Hahella sp. HNIBRBA332: one gene and its partners. The protein of the gene in region 1 interacts with the protein of each later gene in a pairwise test. Links are inferred from orthologs where the notes say so. Each region holds a gene or a part of one and is shown on either strand. Other genes may lie near its edges.

What was found.
Region 2: the proteins of rlmN (region 1) and malT interact in binary tests that used the Escherichia coli proteins (3 or more experiments, as listed by UniProt). The link is inferred for Hahella sp. HNIBRBA332 from one-to-one orthologs.
Region 3: the proteins of rlmN (region 1) and ftsZ interact in binary tests that used the Escherichia coli proteins (3 or more experiments, as listed by UniProt). The link is inferred for Hahella sp. HNIBRBA332 from one-to-one orthologs.

The regions. Positions count from the first base shown.
Region 1 is NZ_CP132203.1:3,462,368-3,465,300, reverse strand. The notes cover bases 127-2,901. They hold rlmN (dual-specificity RNA methyltransferase RlmN), read left to right. Parts: upstream 127-833; coding sequence 834-1,970; downstream 1,971-2,901. Other genes in these bases: O5O45_RS15330 (RodZ domain-containing protein), read left to right, coding at 2,855-2,901; pilW (type IV pilus biogenesis/stability protein PilW), read left to right, coding at 2,026-2,853; ndk (nucleoside-diphosphate kinase), read left to right, coding at 335-763. Outside these bases: O5O45_RS15350 (IscS subfamily cysteine desulfurase), read left to right, coding at 1-86; more of O5O45_RS15330, read left to right, coding at 2,902-2,933.
Region 2 is NZ_CP132203.1:5,273,464-5,276,886, forward strand. The notes cover bases 15-3,279. They hold malT (HTH-type transcriptional regulator MalT), read left to right. Parts: upstream 15-322; coding sequence 323-3,079; downstream 3,080-3,279. Other genes in these bases: O5O45_RS23330 (alpha-glucosidase family protein), read left to right, coding at 3,279-3,279. Outside these bases: more of O5O45_RS23330, read left to right, coding at 3,280-3,423. UniProt on the Escherichia coli protein: Positively regulates the transcription of the maltose regulon whose gene products are responsible for uptake and catabolism of malto-oligosaccharides.
Region 3 is NZ_CP132203.1:6,919,374-6,922,485, forward strand. Bases 96-3,049 are described here. They hold ftsZ (cell division protein FtsZ), read left to right. Parts: upstream 96-967; coding sequence 968-2,131; downstream 2,132-3,049. Other genes in these bases: ftsA (cell division protein FtsA), read left to right, coding at 96-876; lpxC (UDP-3-O-acyl-N-acetylglucosamine deacetylase), read left to right, coding at 2,225-3,049. Outside these bases: more of ftsA, read left to right, coding at 1-95; more of lpxC, read left to right, coding at 3,050-3,112. UniProt on the Escherichia coli protein: Essential cell division protein that forms a contractile ring structure (Z ring) at the future cell division site. The regulation of the ring assembly controls the timing and the location of cell division.

The DNA of each region.
Region 1 (2,933 bases):
TTGATGTCGCCGCGGATGTCATTATTACTGCAGTGAATAAATTGCGTGAATTATCTCCTGCGTGGAAGGCCAAGCTGGGCGGTTAACGCCACAGACCTTAATCGAGAGCGCTTTCTTGGCTCTTGTTAACAAAATTTAAATATGCGCCTGATGCAATTTCAGACTGAAAGTATCTGGCGTCCGTTATCGCGAATGCCGCTCATTTGACACTTGTGTCACTGAAGCCTTTTTCGTGCTAGGAGCGGAGTGTAACTTTCCCCGGAACATGCGTATAATCGCCTGTTCAGAATATAAACCTAAAGTTGTTATAACCCTGATTTTGGAGAGCATATCGATGGCCGTAGAACGTACGCTATCAATCATCAAGCCTGACGCAGTGGCTAAAAATGTAATCGGCGAAATCTATTCGCGTTTTGAGAAGGCCGGTCTGCGTATTGTGGCTGCAAAAATGCTGCACCTGTCGCAAGAGCAGGCTGAAGGCTTTTATGCTGAACACAAAGAGCGCGGATTCTTCCCTGATCTGGTTGCTTTCATGACTTCTGGTCCTGTTGTTGTTCAAGCGCTGGAAGGTGAAAACGCCATCGCTCTGAACCGTCAACTTATGGGCGCAACCAACCCCAAAGAAGCTGAGCCAGGCACTATTCGCGCGGATTTCGCTTCCTCTATTGACGCAAACGCGGTGCATGGCTCTGACTCTGCAGCGTCTGCTGAGCGCGAAGTAGCTTATTTCTTCAGCGAGAACGAAATCTGCCCACGCAGCTGATATAAAATTATCAGTCGAGGCAACTAATCGAGTGCAGCATTATCGCTGCACTCTTTTTAAGAGGTAAAGCATGTCAGGCGCCAACGCTAAAATTAACTTATTGGGAATGAATCGTTCCGATCTCGAATCTTTTTTCGAGTCGTTGGGAGAGAAAAAATTCCGCGCCACTCAATTGATGAAGTGGATGTATCATCTTGGCGTATCTGACTTTGACCTCATGACGAATATGAGTAAGGCATTACGGGAAAAACTGAAAGATGTAGCTGAAGTTTCCGTGCCTGAAGTTATATATGAAGATATTTCTGCCGACGGCACCCGTAAGTGGGTTATGCGATTGGCTGGCGGCAACAGTATTGAAACTGTCTATATCCCGGATAATGGCCGGGGTACATTGTGCGTTTCCTCCCAGATTGGATGCTCGCTGGATTGCAGTTTCTGTTCAACTGGAAAGCAGGGGTTCAATCGTAACCTGAGTTCCGCTGAAATAATCGGTCAGTTGTGGGTTGCGGCGAGATCTTTTGGCGATTATGACTTGTCCAAAGAGCGTTACGTCACGAACGTTGTCTTTATGGGAATGGGCGAGCCCTTATTGAATTTCGACAACGTCGTGCGCGCCTGCGACGTCATGATGGACGATTTTGGCTTTGGTATTTCCAAGCGCCGCTTGACTGTCAGCACCTCCGGACTTGTCCCGGCCCTCGATAAGCTGGGTGATGTTACCGACGTCTCCCTCGCAATCTCCCTGCATGCGCCAAATAACCCGTTGCGAGATGTTCTGGTTCCGGTCAATAAAAAGTACCCAATAGAAGAGTTGTTGGCGGCTTGCCATCGTTATCTGGGCAAACTTTCTGATAAACGTCGCATTACGGTTGAATACACCTTGATTGCAGGCGTAAACGACAGCGAAACACACGCACGTGAGTTGCGAGACTTATTACGCGACTTACCATGTAAAATTAACCTGATCCCATTCAACCCGTTCCCTAATAGCGGTTATGAGCGTCCCTCCCGAAACGCGACATTAAGGTTCCAAAAGGTGTTGAGCGATGCAGGCTATGTGGCGACCATTCGAACTACGCGCGGCGATGATATTGATGCGGCATGCGGCCAGTTGGTAGGGCGGGTTGAGGACAGAACGCGAAGAAGTCAGAAATATATCCCTCTGCAAAATATTAATGTTTCCCCTGACGGCAGAGCTTCCGTCTAATTAGATTGATGGAGGCATAGCTTCAGGTCCCTACGATGCAAGGCTGTTTATTACATTGAAAATAACGCAGGAATTGATAGCTAAGTTGAGAAAAATGGAAAACGTCAAGCGTACTATTAAAACTGCAGTATTGGCGATGGTATTGGGCGGCGTGCTTGCAGGGTGCGTTACGACTGTTACAGGGCCGTACACCAATAAAGCGTCTGAAGAAAAAGCGTCTCAGCAATATGTTCAACTGGGGTTGGCGTATTATCAGCAGGGTGACTTGGATAGCGCCTTGCAGAAACTGAAGCGAGCGCTAGAAATCAAGTCTGATAATGCTGAGGCGCTTGCGGCTCTTGGTTTGGTGTATCAGCGACAGAAAGAGTCACTGCTGGCTGAGAAACAATTTAAATCCGCGCTTCGCTCTGACTCTAACTTTACTCGGGGACGTACTTACTACGCGGCTTATCTTTATGAGGAAGGTCGTTACAAGGAAGCAGTTGAACAGCTAGAACGAGCTTCTGAAGACGTAAGTTATGAAAGCAGGGCCCAGGTGTTTAGTAACATTGGTCTTATTCGTTTGCGAATGGGAGAAATAGAGCCCGCGATTAGAGCCTATGAGAAGTCGCTGACGTTGAGGCATGGACAACCTGATGTGGTATACGCCTTGGCTTCCTTATATTTTGATAAGGGCGGATTGTCGCAGGCAGATAAACTATATAGTTCATTCTGGGAGGCAGTGCGCAGAGGCGGGGCTTCGCACTCCCCCGCAAGCTTGGCGTTGGGAATAAAAATCGCCAGGGAGAAGAAGGATTTGAATGAGGAAGCATCTTTGATGTTGTTGTTAAAGAACATGTTTCCCAACTCCGCTGAATATAAAACGATGAAAGGAAGTAGTTGATATGTCGTCCGAGGCCGCATCCAATCCCGCCGCTAATGACCGACCGGGCAGCCGATTGCGTCAGGCCAGGGAGAGTTTGG
Region 2 (3,423 bases), 1.8 Mb from region 1 along the record:
TTCCACCACCGCCGCATGCGCACATCGCAGAATGGACGCGCAAGACATTGCGGGCAAAGTGAAATAATGAAAACGCACTGTCGTATACATCCGCGTATGGTGGTCTTACAGCCCTATACCGGCAATACGCAATAACCACATAAGCGCCCGCCGTCAGGGCGTATACGGTGAATGGGCGCTGACTTTCCAAAGCGATATTTGCTAAAGTCTGATGTAACTGCGTCCAGGGAGCCCCGGCTCCATATAACCACAAATTCATGACCGGCGTATGAACCGGCCAATAATGGACGACATTAGCGCTGAAACATAATTAGGGTCGCCGATGACAACTACAATAAAGCCCGAGTCTTTAACCTTGATAAAAGCCAAGATAATGCCGCCGTCCAGGCCGGCCCGCCTGTTGGAGCGGGAGAAGTTCGACGACCTGCTGCATGAAATCGATCCGGTCAACCTGATCCTGGTGCAGGCGCCTGCGGGTTACGGCAAAACCACGATGATCGACGATCGCCTGAACGCACTGGGCGCCAACGCCGCCTGGTTTCGTCTGGACGCTCAGGACAATCTGAGTGAGCAGTTCGCCTTTTATGTCGCTCACTCGCTGAATGAAGCCACCCGAGGCGCCTGCCCGGAAACCCTGCGCACGTTAAACCAACAAGGTTATCCAACGTTGCAGACGTTTCTCACCGACCTGCTGTCTGAGTTACCTTTGGAAGGCGATCCGCTGCATATGGTGCTGGATGATTATCACCTGATCACCAATGCGGAGATCCACAGCGGCGTGACTTTCCTGCTGCGCCACCTGCCTCCCTACATTACGTTAGTGCTGCTATCCCGCACTACGCCGCCCATCGGTGTGGCGCAATTACGCATGCAGGGGCGGATGCTGGAAATCACCGCCAAGGACCTTTCCTTCAGCGCCGACGAAGCTCAGGCCTATTTTGAGCAGCGTTTGCGATTCGAAGTGTCCCGGGAAAGCATCGAGCGCGCCAACCGCCGGGTCGAAGGCTGGGTGTCGGCCTTGCAACTATTGGCGGCGACCGCCTCCACCGGGGTGGAGTTCAACGAATACGTCGAACAATTACACAGCGGCAATCACTATATATTCGATTACTTTGATGAACTGACCCGCACCAGCATTGATAACGAACAGCGGCTGTTCCTGCTACGCACCAGCGTACTGGAGCGCTTCAATGCGTTGATGGTGATGCGTCTGGCGCAACAACAGGACGGCCAGTTTCTATTGAACTCCCTGCTGAATCTTGGCTTGTTTATCGTGCCATTGGACAGCAGCGGCTTGTGGTTCCGTTACCATCCGCTGTTCGCCGCCTATCTACGCCACATGCAAACCTGCGTGCTGCCGGATGAAACCGCGCGACTCCACCAGCGCGCCAGCGACGCCTGGCGTGAAATGGGCTTTTTCGAAGACGCCGCCCGTCACGCAGTGCTGGCCAAAGACCAGCAACGCATCAAGGATATCCTGCTGAGTTGCGGCCGCGACTTTTTCACCGAAGGGCAGTTCAATCTGCTGCAACGCTGTTTCGACGCCCTGAATAAAGAAGTCATCGCCGATCACCCCATTCTCACCCTGCTGCGCGCCTGGGTGGCGCAAGGACAGTATCAGTGGTCTGAAGTGGAATCCTGGTTGAAAGCGGCGGAGCAACACTTGAAGACCCACTGCAGCGAAGAAGAGTGGGAAGCGATCACCGGCGAATTCAACGCGGTGCGCGCTCAGGTAGCCATGAACGTCGGGGACGCGGAACGGGCGCAGACCTTTGCAAAATCCGCGTTGGCCCATGATCCCGTGTACCTGCCCACCTCCCGCACCGCCGCCTCTTCGGTTATTGGCGAATCCTTGTTTGTGCAGGGCCACCTCAAGGAAGCCATGAACCGCATGCAGGACACAGAACAACTGGCGTTGGCGGAACATGCGCATCAGAACGTTATTTGGGCGTTGTGCCAGCAATCGGAAATCAGCGTCGCCCAGGGCTATCTGCAGAAAGCCTACAACATCCAAGAGAAGGCGCTGCAATATGCGGAGGACCACAGCCTGGAGCGTCTGCCCATTCTGGAGTTCCTGTACCGCATACGCAGCCAGATCATGTGGGAGTGGCACCATCTGGAAAGCGCGGAACGATGTGCGCTAAAAGGCATCGAGATTCTGGAAAGCCAGGGTGAGCGCTGGTTCATCCAAAGCTACGTGATGCTGGCGAAGATCGCCCAGGCGCGCGGTCGTCAGTCGTTATGCGCAGACTACGTGCAGAAGATTCACAAGATGCTGGCCTCCGGCGAATACCATATCGACTGGACCGCCAACGCGCACGCCGCCATGCTGTCCTATTGGGACGCGGTGCGCGACAAGGAGTCCATTCAACGCTGGCTGACCGCAGCGCCAGAGCCGGCGCCGGAGCAGGCCACCAACCACTTTACCCAGTGCAACATCCGCAACTGGGCGCGGGCCTACGTCAGTCTGGGAGATTTCGACAAGGCGCTGCCGCTGTTGGAAGGCATCCAAAGCATGGCGGAACAGTTTGGCCTGAAAACCGATATCAACCGCAACCATATCCATTTATCGCAGCTTTACTGGCTCAACGAGCAACGTGAAGACGCCCTGCGCCACATGGCCATCGCACTGAAACTCGCCAGCACCACCGGCGCTGTGGGCAGCTTTCTGCGCATCGGCAAAGTGCTGATCAATATTCTCAAAGCCTTGATCAGCGAAGAGCAGTTGGATGAGATGGAAAAACAACGGGCGGAACGCCTGATCCAGCTGGCGCAACAACAACGGGATTTCAGCCGCGCGATTCGTATCTCGCTGGACGAAGCCATCATCCAGGATATTATCGACCGCCCTGACGTACCGGAACTCATCCGCACCTCACCCCTCACCCGCCGGGAGTGGCAAGTGCTCAGCCTTATCCATGCAGGTCTGTCCAACGACCAGATCGCCGAGCACATGAAAGTGGCGCCCACCACCGTGAAAACACACATCCGCAGCCTCTACCAAAAACAGAACATCACCCACCGCTCCGAAGCCATCAATCTGGCGCGGGATCTATTGAGTAAGATACAGGGGGAGTGAGCGCAGCTCCCCCTCATACCCACCCTCCGCCTCCTCCTCCCCCCTCATCCCCACTACTACGCCAAGAAAAAAGAGGGAGGGAGGATGTTCGCCCGGTTCGCCGCAGGCACCATCTTCATAACTGTAAAAATAACAACGTCTTCCACTTATCTGTGGGTGCACGTGCGTTACCTGGTTTGGAGTTGTTAAGAGAGGCGACATGCAGGTTGATCGTGATTGGTGGCGCGGCGCAGTCATCTACCAAATTTATCCCCGTAGTTTTTTTGATTCCAACGGCGACGGCATCGGCGACCTGCCTGGCGTCACCGCAAAGCTGGACTATGTCGCCAGTCTGGGAGTGGACG
Region 3 (3,112 bases), 3.5 Mb from region 1 along the record:
ATTCCTGCAGATCAGCGTGTGCTCCACGTCGTGCCGCAAGAATATGTCATCGACAATCAAGAAGGTGTGAAAGAGCCAGTAGGGATGTCCGGCGTGCGCCTGGAAGCCAAAGTACATTTGGTCACCTGTGCGGTTAACGCCTATCAGAACATTGAAAAGTGCGTGAAGCGTTGCGGGCTGGAAGTAGACGAAATCATCCTGGAGCAGCTTGCCTCCAGCTACGCAGTACTGACTGACGATGAAAAAGAATTGGGCGTGTGCGTCGTCGATATCGGCGGCGGCACGACTGATATCGCAATATTCACCGGCGGCTCTATTCGCCACACGGCGGTAATACCTATCGCTGGCGACCAGGTCACTAACGATATTGCGATGGCGTTGCGAACGCCGACGCAGAATGCAGAGGAAATCAAGATCAAATACGCCTGTGCGCTGACTCAGCTGGCAGGTGCGGATGAGACGATCAAGGTGCCGGGTGTGGGAGATCGCCCGTCGCGGGACTTAAGCCGGCAGTCGTTGGCGGAAGTTGTGGAGCCGCGCTATGAGGAGTTGTTCACCTTGATCCAATCAGAGTTGCGACGCAGCGGATATGAAGATCTCGTCGCCGCAGGGGTCGTGCTCACGGGAGGAACCTCCAGTATGGAGGGGGTCGTGGAGTTGGCGGAGGAGATTTTCCACATGCCGGTAAGGCTGGCGGTGCCGCAATGGGTCACCGGTCTGAGCGATGTGGTTAGCAATCCTATGTACTCCACCGCAGTCGGATTACTGCTCTATGGATTTAAACAGCAAGAACTCGGCCGGGGCTCCCAGCACCGGGGAGAACCTGCTGAAAACCTGTTCCAACGGCTGAAGAACTGGTTTATGGGGAATTTTTAATCAGCCCAAATAGAGTCAACTCAAAGGTCTATACCAACTTGCGGAAATTAGTTTCAGGTCGCAGGTACTATAACGAAGAAGGAGAAGGGGAATGTTTGAGCTCGTAGATAACGTACCACAAAATGCAGTCATTAAAGTTGTAGGCGTTGGCGGCGGCGGCGGCAATGCAGTTCGTCACATGCTCGCCTCTTCGGTGGAAGGCGTGGAGTTTATCTGCGCGAACACCGACGCTCAGGCGTTGCGTGATGTCGACGCCAAGCACGTAATTCAACTCGGCGGCAGCGTCACCAAAGGGCTGGGCGCCGGAGCCAATCCAGAAGTAGGTCGTCAGGCGGCGATGGAAGACAGAGAGCGTATCGCGGAAACGCTGAAAGGCGCGGACATGGTCTTCATTACTGCCGGTATGGGCGGGGGCACTGGAACGGGCGGCGCGCCTGTCGTAGCGGAAATCGCCCGTGAAATGGGTATTTTGACGGTAGCGGTAGTCACCCGTCCGTTCCCGTTCGAAGGCGGCAAGCGCATGAAAGTTGCGGAAGCCGGCCTGCGTGAATTGGGACAACACGTTGATTCTCTGATCACGATTCCCAACGAGAAACTGTTGAGCGTCATGGGCAAAAACACCAGCTTGCTGGATGCTTTCGCCGCCGCTAACGATGTGCTTTTGGGGGCTGTACAGGGAATTGCGGATTTGATTATCCGTCCCGGAATGATAAACGTAGACTTTGCGGACGTTCGCACCGTTATGTCGGAAATGGGCATGGCGATGATGGGCACCGGTGTTTCCAGCGGCGACAACCGCGCACGTGAGGCGGCGGAAAGAGCCGTACGCAGCCCGCTGCTTGAAGATATCAATCTGCAGGGCGCGCGTGGGATTCTGGTCAACATTACCGCGGGCATGGATCTGTCTTTGGGCGAGTTTTCTGAAGTGGGCGCCACCATTGAAGAGTTCGCTTCCGACGCTGCGACAGTGGTTGTTGGAACGGTAATCGATCCGGAAATGAAGGATGAGTTGCGGGTGACGGTAGTCGCCACGGGTCTGGGGGGTGTGCATGACCGGCCGACCAAAGTGGTGGACAACTCTTCCCGGACTATGAACGGCACCACTGATTATCATCAGCTGGAGCGCCCCACTGTGATGCGCAAACGCGCTACTTCAGTTGTGGGCAATGCGGCGGTGGATCGTCGGGCCGTAGGGGATGAGCAAAACGTGGACTATTTGGATATACCTGCGTTTTTGCGTCGTCAGGCGGATTAAATGAGAATGAGTTCGGTCTTTTAGGTTGGTGCACCTAATACCTTTCTGGTATGATTTGGCCGAATTTTATCCAGATTTTGGTAAATCATTGAAATGATAAAACAGCGCACACTTAAAAACATCATCCGAGCCACTGGTGTTGGTCTGCATTCAGGGGAAAAGGTCTACCTGACCCTGAAACCGGCCCCGGTGGACACGGGTGTTGTATTCTGCCGTACAGATCTCGATCCTATCGTGGAAATCCCGGCGCGTGCTGAGAACGTAGGTGAAACCCTTCTCTCTACGACTCTCGTAAAGAATGGAGTGAAGATAGCAACTGTTGAGCATTTGCTGTCGGCTCTGGCCGGTCTTGGAATCGATAACTGCTACGTTGAGTTGAGCGCAGCCGAAGTGCCTATTATGGATGGCAGCGCCGGTCCGTTTGTTTTTCTGATTCAATCGGCGGGCATTGCTGAGCAGGACGCGCCCAAGAAATTCATCCGCATCAAGCGCGAAGTAACGGTTACTGACGAAGACAAGCGGGCTACCTTTGTGCCGTTCGACGGTTTCAAAGTGACTTTCAGCATAGACTTTGATCATCCTGTGATTAAAGGCCGCTCACAAGAGACAGTAATCGACTTTTCCAGCACTTCTTTCGTTAAGGAAGTAAGCCGTGCGCGGACATTCGGATTCATGCGCGACATTGAAAAGTTGCGCGCGATGAATCTGGCGTTGGGCGGCAGCATGGATAACGTTATCGTTGTCGATGACTTCAAGATTCTCAATGAAGATGGCCTGCGTTACGAAGACGAGTTCGTTAAGCACAAGGTATTGGACGCTATCGGAGATCTATACCTGTTGGGCAACAGCCTGATTGGTGAGTTTAAAGGGCACAAGTCGGGTCACGGCTTAAATAACAAACTTCTTCGCGAGCTCATATCCCAAAAGGATGCTTGGGAAGTTGTGACCTTTGAAGACGCCAGTGAAGCACCGATTTCCTAT